DNA from 3 places in the Pantoea agglomerans genome. Region 2 is predicted to be linked to each of the others. Evidence: predicted binding sites of a transcription regulator. Region 2 holds the regulator's gene; each other region holds the start of a gene.
The links. The regulator LexA, encoded in region 2, represses DNA repair genes until DNA is damaged. The targets are predictions, from matches to a motif close to TNCTGTATGTACATACAGNA.
Positions count from the first base shown of each region.

Region 1: a site for LexA is predicted at 2,464-2,483, ahead of mutH (DNA mismatch repair endonuclease MutH). Genes of this name have one in related genera too.
Region 3: a site for LexA is predicted at 2,832-2,851, ahead of LB453_RS15495 (DNA translocase FtsK 4TM domain-containing protein). Genes of this name have one in related genera too.

Region 1 is NZ_CP083809.1:3,193,768-3,198,592, forward strand. It holds gene ptsP (phosphoenolpyruvate--protein phosphotransferase) at 1-1,487, opposite strand, end outside; gene rppH (RNA pyrophosphohydrolase) at 1,499-2,029, opposite strand; gene mutH (DNA mismatch repair endonuclease MutH) at 2,716-3,393, shown strand; gene LB453_RS18040 (TerC family protein) at 3,454-4,164, shown strand; gene LB453_RS18045 (YgdI/YgdR family lipoprotein) at 4,325-4,543, shown strand; gene LB453_RS18050 (NADP(H)-dependent aldo-keto reductase) at 4,684-4,825, shown strand, end outside.
Region 2 is NZ_CP083809.1:3,737,266-3,742,090, forward strand. It holds gene zur (zinc uptake transcriptional repressor Zur) at 1-316, shown strand, start outside; gene LB453_RS20565 (CsbD family protein) at 365-577, opposite strand; gene dinF (MATE family efflux transporter DinF) at 758-2,080, opposite strand; gene lexA (transcriptional repressor LexA) at 2,214-2,828, opposite strand; gene LB453_RS20580 (diacylglycerol kinase) at 2,935-3,303, opposite strand; gene plsB (glycerol-3-phosphate 1-O-acyltransferase PlsB) at 3,432-4,825, shown strand, end outside.
Region 3 is NZ_CP083809.1:2,660,743-2,665,567, reverse strand. It holds gene cydD (heme ABC transporter permease/ATP-binding protein CydD) at 1-665, opposite strand, end outside; gene trxB (thioredoxin-disulfide reductase) at 803-1,771, opposite strand; gene lrp (leucine-responsive transcriptional regulator Lrp) at 2,299-2,793, shown strand; gene LB453_RS15495 (DNA translocase FtsK 4TM domain-containing protein) at 2,913-4,825, shown strand, end outside.

The DNA of each region.
Region 1 (4,825 bases), 540 kb from region 2:
GTGACCGGCTTGTTATGAAACAGCTGCAGCATGCCCTGATACTGCGCCACCTGCTCCTCTTCGGACGGGAAGCCGTTCTGCAGCATAAAGGGAATTTCCGTGCGGTAGAGGCCGATACCGTCCACCCAGTTGTCGAGCGTCTGTTCATGTTCGGGGCTGAGGCCGGCGTTAAGCATCACCTGAATACGCTCGCCGCTTTTCAGCTCGCCCGGCTGATCCACCACCCCTTCCGCCATTTTGCTCAGCGCGTTCTCTTCGCTGATCAGGCGCTGATACTCCTGCACCAGCACCGGCTCGGGATCGATCAGCAGCTCGCCGCGATAGCCGTCGACAATCAGCAGGCGTTTATTTAGCTGCGCGGGCAGGATGTCGGCGCCCATCACCGTGGGGATGCCCATGGCGCGCGTCAGGATCGCGGCGTGCGAGTTAGCCGCGCCGTCGCGCACCACGATGCCCGCCAGCCGCTCGTGCGGCAGCTCCGCCAGCGTGGTGGCGGTAAGCTCGTCGGCCACCAGCACAAAGCGCTCCGGCCAGGCGTTGGTGCCGACCACCGAGTCATCAAGATGAAACAGCAGGCGCTGGCCCAGCACGCGCAGATCGCCCGCGCGCTCGCGCAGATAGCTGTCGCTCAGGCTGGCGAACTGGGCGGCGAATTTCTCAATAACCTTTTTTACCGCCCATTCGGCCACCGATCCCTGCTCGATCTCGTCGAACAGATCCTTTTTCAGGCGGGCGTCGGTTAGCAGGTGGGAGTAGAGATCGAAGATCGCCGCGCTCTCTTTCTGCACGCCGGCGGCAAAACGTTTGCTGAAGCGGCGGAATTCGCTGGCGGCTTCGCTCATCGCCAGCACCAGCCGCTCGCGTTCGCGCTGCACGTCGAGCGTCGAGGCGGCGGAAACCTGATCCAGCAGCGGCTGCGTTTCGTCGACCCAGCCTGGGGCAACGGCGACGCCCGGCGCGGCGGCGATGGCACGCACCCGCGTCTGGCGGAACTGGCCGAAGAGCTGGCCGAGCTGCGACTGCGACAGCAGCGTCGCCATCTGCGTCGCCAGCGTTACCAGGAAGGACTCTTCGCTCTCGTCGAACTGTCGGTGTTCGCGCTGCTGCACCACCAGCACGCCCAGCAGCTGGCGACGGCTGATGATCGGCACGCCGAGAAATGAGCGATAGCGCTCTTCTTTCACGGCAGGAATATATTTAAAGCTGGGGTGGCTTTGCGCATCCGCAAGGTTGATGGGTTCGGCGAGACGCCCCACCAGGCCGACGATCCCTTCATCGAACGCCAGCGTGACGGTGCGCCCGCGCGGCTTTTTCAGGCCGCGCGTGGCCATAAGGTAATAGCAATGGTGATCGTGATCCGCGAGATAAACGGAGCAGACCTCCGTATCCATCGCCAGGCAAATCTCATTGACCAGGATGTCGAGCGCGTCGTTAAGCCGCGGCGCGCCCGCCACCTTTTCTACTATTTCGCGCAACTGAGTGAGCATAAGGGCGTGGCCTATCCTCTTTTCCGTCGATGGGCTGGCGCGCTGCGCTGCTGCCCCGCACTCTCCTGCATCGACATTACCACGCCAGCGAATTCCTTCATTACGCGACGGTAGACGTCACGTTTAAAGGAGACAACCTGACGCACCGGATACCAGAAGCTTACCCAGCGCCAGCCGTCGAACTCCGGCGTGCTGCTGTGTTGCACATTGATATCCGCGTCACTGCTCATCAACTGCAGAAGAAACCACTTTTGTTTCTGGCCGATACACACCGGCTTCGTGTCCCAACGCACCAAACGTTTTGGCAATTTGTAGCGCAACCAGTTACGGGTAGATGCAAGTATTCGAACATCTTTACGGTGTAAACCCACTTCTTCGAACAGTTCGCGATACATCGCCTGTTCGGCGGTTTCACCGGGATTGATGCCTCCCTGAGGAAACTGCCAGGAGTGCTGTCCGAAGCGCCTGGCCCACAACACTTGTCCTTGCCTGTTACAGATTACGATACCAACATTCGGGCGGTAGCCATCATCATCGATCACTGGACTACCTCAAAGCTAAATTTGAATAGCCTGATTGTTTCACACTCCTTACAGGCGGTAAACCACTGGATTAACGGGAAGAACGCGGTGCTCAACCTGGATAACTCACAGTATTGGCCCGAGTTATAAACAATTAAGGCGGCAAAGCGCCGATCTTATTCACGTTTTCTGTGGATAGCTTTGTGCAGAACACGGGAATTAGCTGAATAAACTTTTATGGCCCTGAACCACCCCACAAATGAACAACCTGCTTTTAACCATTTAAAACATGAACTTAAATCACTCTTATTCAGAATTAAAATAGCTGATTTTGCGGTGAACGACGCGAAAGCGTTTTAGCTGGTTAAAGATCAAGCGACGCCGTTTTTATCCACAGACAATGCAGTAAACTTGCTCATCAGCGGATAAAAAAGCGGCTTTTCCGCCGAAGTCAAGGCTGTAAATGGAACCAGTAATGGGGATGAGGTGGGGTTATCCCACCGATCTGTGGATAACTCAGGCGAAGATCCTGTTCATTAATGCCCTCAGTCCGGGATAACCTTGTGCCGTAATGGAAAGTCAGCACCGGGGGCGATTAAAAAAGCGCGGCGAATCATGCTATTATCAACGCTCTTTATCCTGACGCCGCTGTGGGAAAAGTTGCCGGGAAAAAAATTGTCTATTTTTTGACCAGTTGAGTATTCGCTATGTTCCAGCTCCCTGATCCGCCCGAAAATGAATCTGTTCTCCTGGCTCGCGCCCATGCGCTGGCGGGCCAGACGCTGGCAGCCCTGGCCTCGCAGGCCGCCTTGCCGATGCCGGCCGATCTGAAACGCGATAAAGGCTGGGTCGGCATGCTGCTGGAGCGCTATCTGGGCGCCAGCGCAGGCAGCAAGGCGGAGCAGGATTTCGCCCATCTCGGTATTGAACTCAAAACCATCCCCATTGACGCCCAGGGCAAACCGCTGGAAACCACCTTTGTCTGCGTGGCGCCGCTCACCGGAAACAGCGGCGTAACCTGGGAGACGAGCCATGTGCGCCACAAGCTGGCGCACGTGCTCTGGATCCCGGTGGAGGGCGATCGCGCGATCCCGCTCGCACAGCGCCGCGTCGGCGCGCCGCTGCTGTGGAGTCCGAACGAAGAGGAGGATCGCAGGCTGCGCCACGACTGGGAGGAGCTGATGGATATGATCGTGCTGGGCCAGGTCGAACGCATCACCGCGCGCCACGGTGCCTGGCTGCAGATCCGGCCGAAAGCCGCCAACAGCCGGGCGCTGACCGAGGGCATCGGCGAACACGGCGAGCCGATTATGACGCTGCCGCGCGGTTTCTACCTGAAAAAGAGCTTCACCGCCCCGCTGCTGGCGCGTCATTTTTTACTGTAAGTTCATTGATGCGGATGCGTATAATCGCCGTTTAATTTTCGTTTAAGATTGAGTGTGCGCATGTTTGAGTGGATAACCGATCCCAACGCCTGGCTGGCGCTGGGCACGCTGACCATCCTCGAAGTGGTTCTTGGCATTGATAATATTATTTTCCTCTCTCTGGTGGTGGCGAAACTGCCTAAGCATCAGCAGGCCAGCGCGCGTCGTCTCGGCCTGATGGGCGCGATGCTGATGCGTCTCGCCCTGCTGGCCTCTATCGCCTGGGTCGCGCGGCTGACCCATCCGCTGTTTACCCTGTTCGATCACGCCTTCTCCTGGCGCGATCTGATCCTGCTCGGCGGCGGTCTGTTTCTGCTGTGGAAGTCGAGTATGGAGATCCATGAAACCATCGAAGGCGGCGAAGAGGAGCATAAAACCAATGTGCACTCCTTCCTGGGCGCTATCGTGCAGATCATGCTGCTGGATATTATCTTCAGCCTGGATTCGGTGATTACCGCCGTTGGCCTTTCCGATCATCTCTTTATTATGATGGCGGCCGTGGTGATCGCCGTGCTGATGATGATGTTTGCCGCGCGCGCCATCGGCGAGTTTGTCGATCGCCATCCGTCGATCAAAATGCTCGCCCTCTCCTTTTTAATTCTGGTGGGTTTTACCCTGATTCTGGAGAGTTTCGCGGTTCATGTACCAAAAGGTTACATTTATTTCGCCATGTTCTTCTCCATGGCCGTTGAGTGCCTGAACCTGATGCGCACTAAGAAAAGCGCGACGTAAAATGTCAAGGGCGGCTACGGGCCGCCCTTTTATTTTCAGATTCATGCGATAACGCAAAGCGCCAAAACGATTTATTACTACACTTTTTGCAGTTAATGCCGCTGGCCTCTGACGAGGCGACGCGGCCCACTGGCTGACGGGAGTGAGAGGAATAAGCGTGATGAAAGAGTTGGCGGGCGTAGCAGTGTTGATGTTTGCCGCCGTTACACTGAGCGGATGCAGTTCAGATTATGTAATGGCAACAAAAAATGGCCAGATGATTATGACGGAAGGCAAGCCGACCATTGATAAAGAGACCGGTCTGGTGAAATATACCGATCAGTCCGGCCATGAAGTGCAGATCAATGGCGACGAAGTGTCGACCATTATTGAGCGTTAAGTGCCATTTCAGCTCACCTGTCCCGCAATTTGTCCGGACAGGTGATTTCCCCGATTTTCCCCACTTCCTTCCCCGCTGATTCACGCGCTATAGTCCCACAGGACACACCATTACATTCCATAAAAATAAGGAAGACGGCTATGCACTATCACCGTATCCCCCATAGCACGCTGGAAGTGAGTCAGTTGGGGTTGGGAACCATGACCTTTGGTGAACAGAATAGCGAAGCCGACGCCCACGAGCAGCTCGATTTCGCCATCGCCAGCGGCATTAATTTTATCG
Region 2 (4,825 bases):
TTTGCTGGAACAGGGCTTTATTCACCGCGTGGAGTCAAACAACAGCTATGTGGTTTGCCACCATTTTGAAGCGCCGGCGCATACCTCAGTGATGCTGGTCTGCGATCGCTGCGCGGCGGTCACGGAAAAGCAGGCGCAGGGCGTAGAGAATATTATTGCCGATCTGGCTGGCGAGGCGAGCTTTACGCTACGGCACAGCGTGATTGAGGCGCACGGTCTCTGCATGAGCTGTGCGGAAGTTGAAGCCTGTACGCATAAGGATAGCTGCGGGCACGATCATGAATCAGAAGGGAAAAAGCGCGGAAGAAGAGGCTAAGCAGCACGTCCCTGTGCCGGTCGCTCAGGCGAGGCCTGAGCGAGAAGATTACCAGCGGTAATCTTTGTTATTGCTTTCCCAGTCTGAGACCTCTTTCTCGGCCTCATCCTTAGCGTAACCGTAGCGTTCCTGAATTTTGCCGACCAGCTGATCGCGTTTGCCTTCGATAACCTGCATGTCATCGTCGGTCAGCTTGCCCCATTTTTCTTTGAATTTACCTTTAAACTGCTTCCAGTTACCGCTCGCTTCGTCTTTGTTCATGTCAGACCTCCACGTCATCCTTAGTTTTACATACCACCACATAATGGTGATACGACAATACAAAGCGCTGCTGTGTCGCGCTGTTGTAAGTTAATTATAGTAGACGAATCGGCAACTGCCGCAGAAATACAGAATAATCTGTTTAGCGCAGCGCGTTAAGGCTGCCGCTGCGCGCGATAATCAGTTTGCAAACCAGCGGCTTAGGCGCCATTCGCGCCGCCAGATCCACCAAAGCGAAACGCCGCGCAGCGCAAGAAAAACCGTTACCGCCAGCCACAAACCGTGGTTGCCCAGCCAGGGCAAGGTCAGCAGCGTCAGGAAGTAACCGAGCGCGGCCACCGCCATGCTGTTGCGCATTTCGCGCCCGCGCGTCGCGCCGATAAACAGCCCGTCCAGCAGATAGCACCACACGCCAGCCAGCGGCAGAATGATCTGCCAGATAAGATAGCGATCGACCAGCTGCTGCAGCGACGCCAGCGAAGTCAGCATCGACACAATAGCGTCACCGCTCGCCGCATAGATTAGCGCGAAGGCGAGCGCAACCATGCCCGCCTGACGACAGGCGGCGTGCCATACCGACAGCAGCCTGTCGCCGTCGCGCGCGCCATAGGCCTCGCCGGAAACGGCTTCCACCGCATAGGCGAACCCGTCGAGCGCATAGGCGGTAAAGGTGATAAACATCAGCAGGACGGCATTGGCGGCGACGATCTCTGGCCCCAGGCGCGCGCCGATAAGCGTCAGCGAGGCAAAGCAGAGCTGCAGCAGCAGGGAGCGCAGCATAATGTCGCGGTTAAGGCGCAGCAGGCGGCGGATATCGCCGCGCCAGCTCCTCTTCAGCATCGTCATTGATATGCCGCGTAGCTTCAGAACCCGCCATACCATCGCCAGCCCTACCGCCAGCGTGACATATTCCGCCAGCGCCGTCGCGGTCGCCGCGCCGGCCACGCCCCACTTCAGACCGAGCACTAGCCAGAGATCGAGCAGAATATTTACCGTGTTGCCCACCACCAGCAGCACAACCGGCGCACGGGCATACTGCACGCCCAGCAGCCAGCCGAGGATAACCATATTTGCCAGCGTTGCCGGCGCGCTGAGCCAGCGAATATGGATAAAGATGGCGGCCTGCTCCAGCACCTGGGGATTGCCCCCCGCCAGCCGACCCGCCAGCGCGCTAAGCGGATCGCGCAGCAGAATAAACAGCAGGCCCGCAAGCAGCGCCATCAGCAGCGGCTGCGTCAGGGCGCGCGCCAGCGCCTGCGCATCGCGCGCGCCAAAGGCCTGCGCGGTAAAGCCGGTGGTGCTCATGCGTAAAAAGAGTAACAGCATAAAGACGAAGCTGGTCGCGGTCGCGCCAATCGCTACGCCGCCAAGGTAAACCGGACTGTCGAGATGGCCGATAACGGCGGTGTCCACCAGGCCGAGCAGCGGCACGGTGATATTAGAGAGGATCATCGGCAGCGCCAGCCGCCAGAGTTGTCGATCGTCAGCAGAGAAGAGACGCATCAGCCGGTCCATGCCTGAAAACGTAAAAAGGAGCGAGGCGGCCTCAATGCGGCGCTAGCCGCAGGAGGAGGCGCGTGAAAAGATTATCGTACAGACGCCTGGCGAAGCGATACAGGCGTCTGAAGGCGAGCGGTCAGAGCCACTCGCCGTTGCGCACCACGCCCACTGCCAGACCTTCAACGGTCAGCGACTGCGTGCGGGTATCGACGATAATCGGTTCGAAGTCGTTGTTTTCCGGCAGCAGATGAACCACGGTGCCCTGCTTTTTCCAGCGTTTTACCGTGACTTCGTCATCGATACGCGCCACAACAACCTGACCGTTACGCACATCCTGCGTTTTATGCACCGCAAGCAGATCGCCATCCATAATGCCGATATCTTTCATCGACATACCGGCAACGCGCAGCAGGAAATCAGCAGAGGGCTTAAACAGGTCGGGATCGACTTTATAGTGCGTCTCAATATGTTCCTGAGCCAGCAGCGGCTCGCCAGCGGCGACGCGGCCGATTAACGGCAGCCCGTTGGACTCTTCCTCTTCCATCAGCAGGCGAATGCCGCGTGATGCGCCAGAAACGATCTCAATAACGCCTTTACGCGCCAGCGCTTTAAGGTGTTCTTCGGCGGCGTTGGGGGAACGGAACCCCAGCTGCGAGGCGATCTCCGCACGCGTTGGCGGCATGCCCGTCTGGTTGATATGGTCGCGAATCAGGTCATAAACCTGTTGCTGCCTGGTGGTTAATGCTTTCATCCCGCCCCCTGGTTGTTTATACAGTCGCTGTGAGTATATACAGGTATTGGTGAAATGAAAACCAAAACCCAGGGAAATAACAGCCGTTTGGGCCATTGTGGAAAGCCTACCGCAAATGCGTCCAGAGCAGCGCGATCCAGATGAACAGCGCCAGTATAATAGCGAGCAAAACGGCGGCGGAGCCCATATCTTTCGCTCGTCCCGACAGCGGGTGACGCTCCTGGCCGATACGGTCGACCACCGCTTCGATTGCGCTGTTGAGGATCTCGACAATAATCACCAGCACCACCGATCCAATCATCAGGATGCGCGCGACGGTGTCGACATCCAGCCAGCAGGCGATAGCGATAGCGACGATGGCGGCCGTGGCCTCCTGACGAAACGCGGCTTCATGCTGCCAGGCGGCGCGCAGCCCCTGCCACGAGTAGCCTGCCGCTTTTACAATCCTGAGCAAACCGGTGGTATTACTTGCCATTGCGAGGGAACCCTTTAGGTTGTTTGACGTCAATGTCTGGGCCAGGTGCGTTTGGCACCACCACAGATCTTCGCAGCACTTTCTGATATGCTTGCGGCGCTTTGCTAACAAGAGGCTTCATGTTGTCTATGTCAGGTTGGCGTAAACTTTATTATAAATTGTTGAATTTACCACTCTCTGTTCTGGTAAAAACGAAGGCTATTCCGGGCGATCCCGTTTCCGAACATGGACTCGATCCAACGCGGCCGATTATGTACGTGCTGCCATACGATTCCAAGGCGGATTTGCTGACGCTGCGCCAGCAGTGTCTGAAGCATAATCTGCCCGATCCGCTGTCACCACTGGAGATTGACGGCTCGATACTGCCGCGCCACGTGTTTATTCACGACGGCCCGCGCGTATTCCCCGCTTTTGGGCCGAATACCGAATCGGTGAAGATTTTTCACGAGTATCTCGATCTGCACCGTAACAACCCTCAGCTCGATATCCAGATGCTGCCGGTTTCGGTGATGTTTGGCCGCGCGCCCGGCCGCGAGGTTCAGGGCGACGATGCGCCGCACCTGCGCGAGCTTAACGGGGTTGAGAAGTTTTTCGCTATCGTCTGGCACGGCCGCGACAGCTTTGTGCGCTTTTCGCCAACCGTCTCGCTGCGCTGGATGGCGACGCAGCACGGCACCGACAAATCCATCGCGCAGAAACTGGCGCGCGTGGCGCGTATTCATTTCGCACGCCAGCGTTTAGCCGCGGTTGGTCCGCGTCTGCCGGCGCGACAGGATCTCTTCAACAAGCTGCTGCAGTCCAAGGCGATTGAAAAAGCGGTGGAAGAAGAGGCGCGCAGCAAAAAGCTCTCCCATGAGAAGGCGCAGCAAAACGCCGTTGAGATGATGGAAGAGATCGCTGCCGACTTCTCCTATGAGGCGATCCGCGTCACCGATCGCGTCATGGGCTGGCTGTGGAGCCGTCTCTATCAGGGCATCAACGTCAACGGCGGCGAACGCGTGCGCCAGCTGGCGGAAGATGGCCATGAGATCGTCTATGTGCCCTGCCATCGCAGCCATATGGATTATCTGCTGCTCTCCTACGTCCTTTATCACCAGGGCCTGGTGCCGCCGCATATCGCCGCGGGCATCAACCTGAACTTCTGGCCCGCCGGTCCGATCTTCCGTCGCCTGGGCGCGTTCTTTATTCGCCGTACCTTTAAAGGCAATAAACTCTACGCCACCGTATTCCGTGAATATCTCGGCGAGCTGTTCAGCCGCGGCTATTCGGTCGAGTATTTCGTTGAAGGTGGGCGCTCACGTACCGGTCGCCTGCTCGATCCGAAAACCGGCACGCTGGCGATGACGCTGCAGGCGATGCTGCGCGGCGGCAAACGTCCGATTACGCTGGTGCCGATCTATATCGGCTATGAGCACGTCATGGAAGTGGGTACTTACGCCAAAGAGCTGCGCGGCGCGGCGAAAGAGAAAGAAGGCTTTATGCAGATGGTGCGCGGCCTGCGCAAGCTACGTAACCTGGGCCA
Region 3 (4,825 bases), 1.1 Mb from region 2:
TCGGCGCGATGGAACAGGCGCAGGGTTTCACGTCCGCGCAGGCGGTCGAGGAAATCGCCGCTAAGGCGCGCCAGCGCAACGAAGTTGCGGCGGTTGGCGTCAGCCGCGCCCATGCCGACCAGCGCCATAAACAGCGGGATCAGCGGTGCGGTCACCAGCAGGATCAGGCCAGCGGCCCAGTTGAGTGGGAAAACGGTCAGCAGAATGCATAAGGGAATTAGCGCCGCCAGCGTCATCTGCGGCAGATAGCGCGCGTAATACTCCTGCATCTCTTCAATCTGCTCCAGCAGCAGCGTCGCCCAGCTGCCTGCCGGTTTGCCGCGGATCCACGCTGGCCCGAGCGCGGAGAGGCGATCCAGCACCTGCTGGCGCAGCGCCTGGCGAATTGCCTGGCCGGCGCGAAAGCCTGCAGCCTCGCGCGCATAGTTAAGCAGCGCGCGCAGCGCAAAGCAGAGCAGCAAAAGCGCGAAGGGGAGCAGCAGATCGCCGCGCGGCCGCTGTTCGACAATCAGCGCCTGCAGCAAAAAGGCGAGCAGCCAGGCCTGGGCGATAATCGCCAGCGCGCTCGCCAGTCCAAACAGCGACGTCAGCCGCAGCCAGCGGCCGCCGTAAGCGCGTTGCTGGCGCAGCCAGCGGGTCAGTTCCTGTTGCCGGGTTTTGTTCATGCGAGACCGTAGCGTTGTCGATACCCAAAAAAGGATAAGAAGGTAGCTCTTCAGGCGCCTGAATCTAGCACGGAGGCATAAAAAAAGGCGACTGAAAAACAGTCGCCCCGCATAAGTTAGATCAGCTAATTAACAACTTACCGATCGTTTTTAACCAGACCGTCGAGATAACGCTCGGCGTCCAGCGCGGCCATACAGCCGGTACCGGCGGAGGTGATCGCCTGGCGATAGATATGGTCCATGACGTCGCCCGCGGCAAATACGCCGGGAATACTGGTCTGGGTAGCGTTGCCGTGCAGGCCCGACTGCACCTTGATGTAGCCGTTTTCCAGTGCCAGCTGACCTTCGAAAATGGCCGTGTTCGGGCTGTGCCCGATGGCGACGAACAGGCCCGCCACCTCAAGCGACTCGGTTTCCGCTTCGTTGAGCGTCGAGCGCAGCGTCAGGCCGGTCACGCCCATCTGGTCGCCGACTACCTCTTCCAGCGTGCGATGGGTATGCAGCACGATATTGCCGCTGTTCACTTTTTCCATCAGGCGATCGATCAAGATTTTTTCCGCGCGGAAGCTGTCGCGACGGTGGATCAGATGCACTTCCGCCGCGATGTTCGCCAGATAGAGCGCCTCTTCCACGGCGGTGTTACCGCCGCCGATTACCGCTACTTTCTGGTTGCGGTAAAAGAAGCCGTCGCAGGTGGCGCAGGCGGAAACGCCTTTGCCTTTAAACGCCTCTTCGGAAGGCAGGCCCAGATAGCGCGCCGATGCGCCGGTGGCGATAATCAGCGCGTCGGCAGTATATTCCGCGCTGTCGCCAGTAAGACGGAACGGACGGTTCTGCAGATCGACGGTGTGAATATGGTCGAAAATGATTTCGGTATTGAATTTCTCGGCATGCTCATGCATGCGCTCCATCAGCGAGGGACCAGTGAGATCGTGCGGGTCGCCGGGCCAGTTCTCTACCTCGGTCGTGGTGGTCAGCTGACCGCCTTTTTCGAGGCCGGTGATCAGCACCGGATTCAGGTTAGCGCGAGCAGCATAGACCGCTGCGGTATAACCCGCCGGGCCTGAGCCCAGAATGAGCAATTTACTGTGTTTGGCCGTACTCATATGATCCTCAGTTTCATTCGGCTGACAACATGACCTGGAATTGTAGGGAATTTACCGTGGCAAAAAAAGGGCTGGGGAATTTTGTTACCGATAGCTGCAAGCGGCGTAGACGATAACGGCGGGTTCTGCACGCCGGCTGCGCTAAAAAGGGGCAATAATCGGCTTTTACTGGTGCAAAAGTATAAAAATTCTCATTTAAAAACAGTTACCCAGCGGTCTGTCTGGCATCTTGTACTGAATTTGGTCTTTTTACTTTGACAATCGCCTGCGCTTTTGCGAAAACAATGGCAGAAGCGAAGAAGAAGGAGAGAGTCAAAACAGGATTTCGTTCCTCGTTTTGCCCTTTGTTCCCGATAAATTACAGCCTGACATGGGTAATGACGCATGATGTGGACAGACAACATGCGTCATGCGGATGGATGCGCGACAGCGCACAGGCTCTGATTCGTCGCTTCACTAATGCCTTGAACAGTGAACGTTTCCAGGGCGCGGCAGGTAAAGGGAAGGAATTAAGAGAGACAATAATAATGGTAGACAATAAGAAACGCCCCGGAAAAGATCTCGACAGAATCGACAGAAACATTCTGAATGAGCTTCAGAAAGATGGTCGTATTTCCAACGTAGAGCTTTCCAAACGCGTAGGATTATCGCCTACGCCATGTCTTGAGCGTGTGCGTCGTCTGGAACGTCAGGGTTTTATTCTTGGCTATACCGCGCAACTTAACCCGCACTATCTTGATGCATCACTGCTGGTTTTCGTTGAGATTACTCTGAATCGTGGTGCGCCGGATGTGTTTGAACAGTTTAACGCCGCTGTGCAAAAACTTGAGGAAACTCAAGAGTGTCACCTGGTTTCCGGCGACTTCGACTACCTGCTGAAAACGCGCGTGCCGGATATGTCCGCCTATCGTAAACTGCTTGGCGAAACCCTGCTGCGCCTGCCGGGGGTCAACGACACCCGCACTTACGTGGTGATGGAAGAGGTCAAACAGAGTAATCGGCTGGTGATTAAAACCCGATAACGCAGCGCAGGTGCAAAACCTGCGATATTTCGATACACTCCTGTGAATTCATACAGGACCAGCGTCGGGCTTGCCCGACGCTGTTGCCTTCATAATTTACAGGCACCTGGAGAGTTCTCTTGAGCCAGGAATACACAGAAGACAAAGAAGTTTCGTTAAAACCGCTGAGCAGCGGACGCCGTCTGCTGGAAGCGTTGCTTATTCTCGTCTCGCTTTTCGCCGTCTATCTGATGGTCTCGCTCGTCAGCTTCAATCCTTCCGATCCGAGCTGGTCGCAAACTGCCTGGCATGAGCCGATTCATAACCTCGGCGGCGGCGTGGGGGCCTGGCTGGCGGATACGCTGCTGTTTATCTTCGGCGTGATGGCCTACGCTATTCCGCCAGTGATTGTGGGTCTGTGCTGGATCGCCTTCCGCCAGCGCGATCAGCAGGATTACATCGACTATTTCGCTATCGGCCTGCGCCTGATCGGCGTTCTGGCGCTGGTGGTGACCACCTGCGGCCTGGCCGCGCTCAACGCCGACGATATCTGGTATTTCGCCTCCGGCGGCGTTATCGGCAGCCTGGTGAGCAACGCCATCGCGCCGTGGTTCACGCCGGCTACCGGTACGCTGGCGCTGCTGTGCGTCTGGGCGGCAGGCATTACGCTTTATACCGGCTGGTCATGGCTGACTATCGCCGAGCGCATCGGCGGCGTGGTGATGGGCGTGCTGACGTTCGCCAGCAACCGTTCGCGTCGCGACGAGCCGTGGCAGGACGAGGAGGATGATTTCGACGCTGACGTCGCGCCGCGCTTTGAGGCGACCGCGCAGGATGAAGAAGACGTGCTGCTCGCCGCGCCGCGCGCGCAGGCTGGCCACGCCGCCCCGCAGACGGCCGATCCGCTGCTGGCGAAAGCCGCTGCGGCGACGGACGCCGCGCTGACGTCAGCCGCCCAGGCTGCGGGCGTATCTGCTGTGGCGTCGCCCGTCTCGACTGCCGCTACAGCGACCGCCGGTGCGGCTTTGTCAGCTGAACCTGCGGCGGCGCAGGCTCCCGCTGCAACCACCATTCCCGCTGCTGCCGCAACCCCGGCTCCCGCAGCAGCCCTGACTTCCGCTGCTGCTGCAGCCCCGGCTACCGCAGCAACTCTGGCTTCTGCTACTGCCGCAACCGCGACTCCTGCGGCAGCACCGGCTTTCGGCGCTGCGATATCGACTCCAGGTAGCGTCATGCCTGCCGCCACGTCGGCCGCGGCCACATCTTCTGCGGCGGCCAGCCCGTTCACCGCACCTCAGCAGACCACCAGCGCCTTTACCCCGGCGCCGGCTCAGCCCGCCGAGCCGCCTCGCTATCAGTTCGATCTGCCTCAGGAGCCCGCTGCGCCCGCCTTTACCGGCTGGGAAGAGGATGATGGTCCGCAGATGGGCAACTGGCGCGATGCCGATATGACCGCCGCGGCAGGCACAACGGCCGCCGCCGCCGGCCAGGCCGCATCAGCGCCGCTGTTCGATGTTGTCCCTGAAGCTACTCACAATCCTCAGGTGAAGCAGGGCATTGGGCCGGCGCTGCCGCGTCCTAATCCGGTAAAACTGCCCACGCGCCGCGAGCTTGCCTCCTACGGCATCAAGCTGCCTTCTCAGCGTATGGCGGAAGAAAAAGCCAAAGCGCAGGAGCAGCAGCGCGCCGAGGCCGATCGGCCTGCAGAGGCGCATGCCGAATGGACTGAACAGCAGCAGCAGGCTGAAGAGCAGGCGCAGCTGCGTGACGCCTTTGCCAGCCAGCAGCAGCAGCGCTACGGTGAGAGCTGGCAGCAGGAAGAGGAGCCCGACGCAGAAGCGGCGATGGAGCAGGCTGCGCTGGCGCAGCAGTTCGCCGCTCAGCAGCAGCAGCGTTATGGCACTGAAGAGCAGGATGAGAAGACGCCTGCCTTTAGCCTGGATACCTCCGCCGCGTTCGACTTCTCGCCGATGAAAGATCTGGTGGATGAGGGGCCGAATGAACCGCTCTTCACTATCGCCAGCACGCCAGAGCCGGAAGCGCCTGCGGCGAC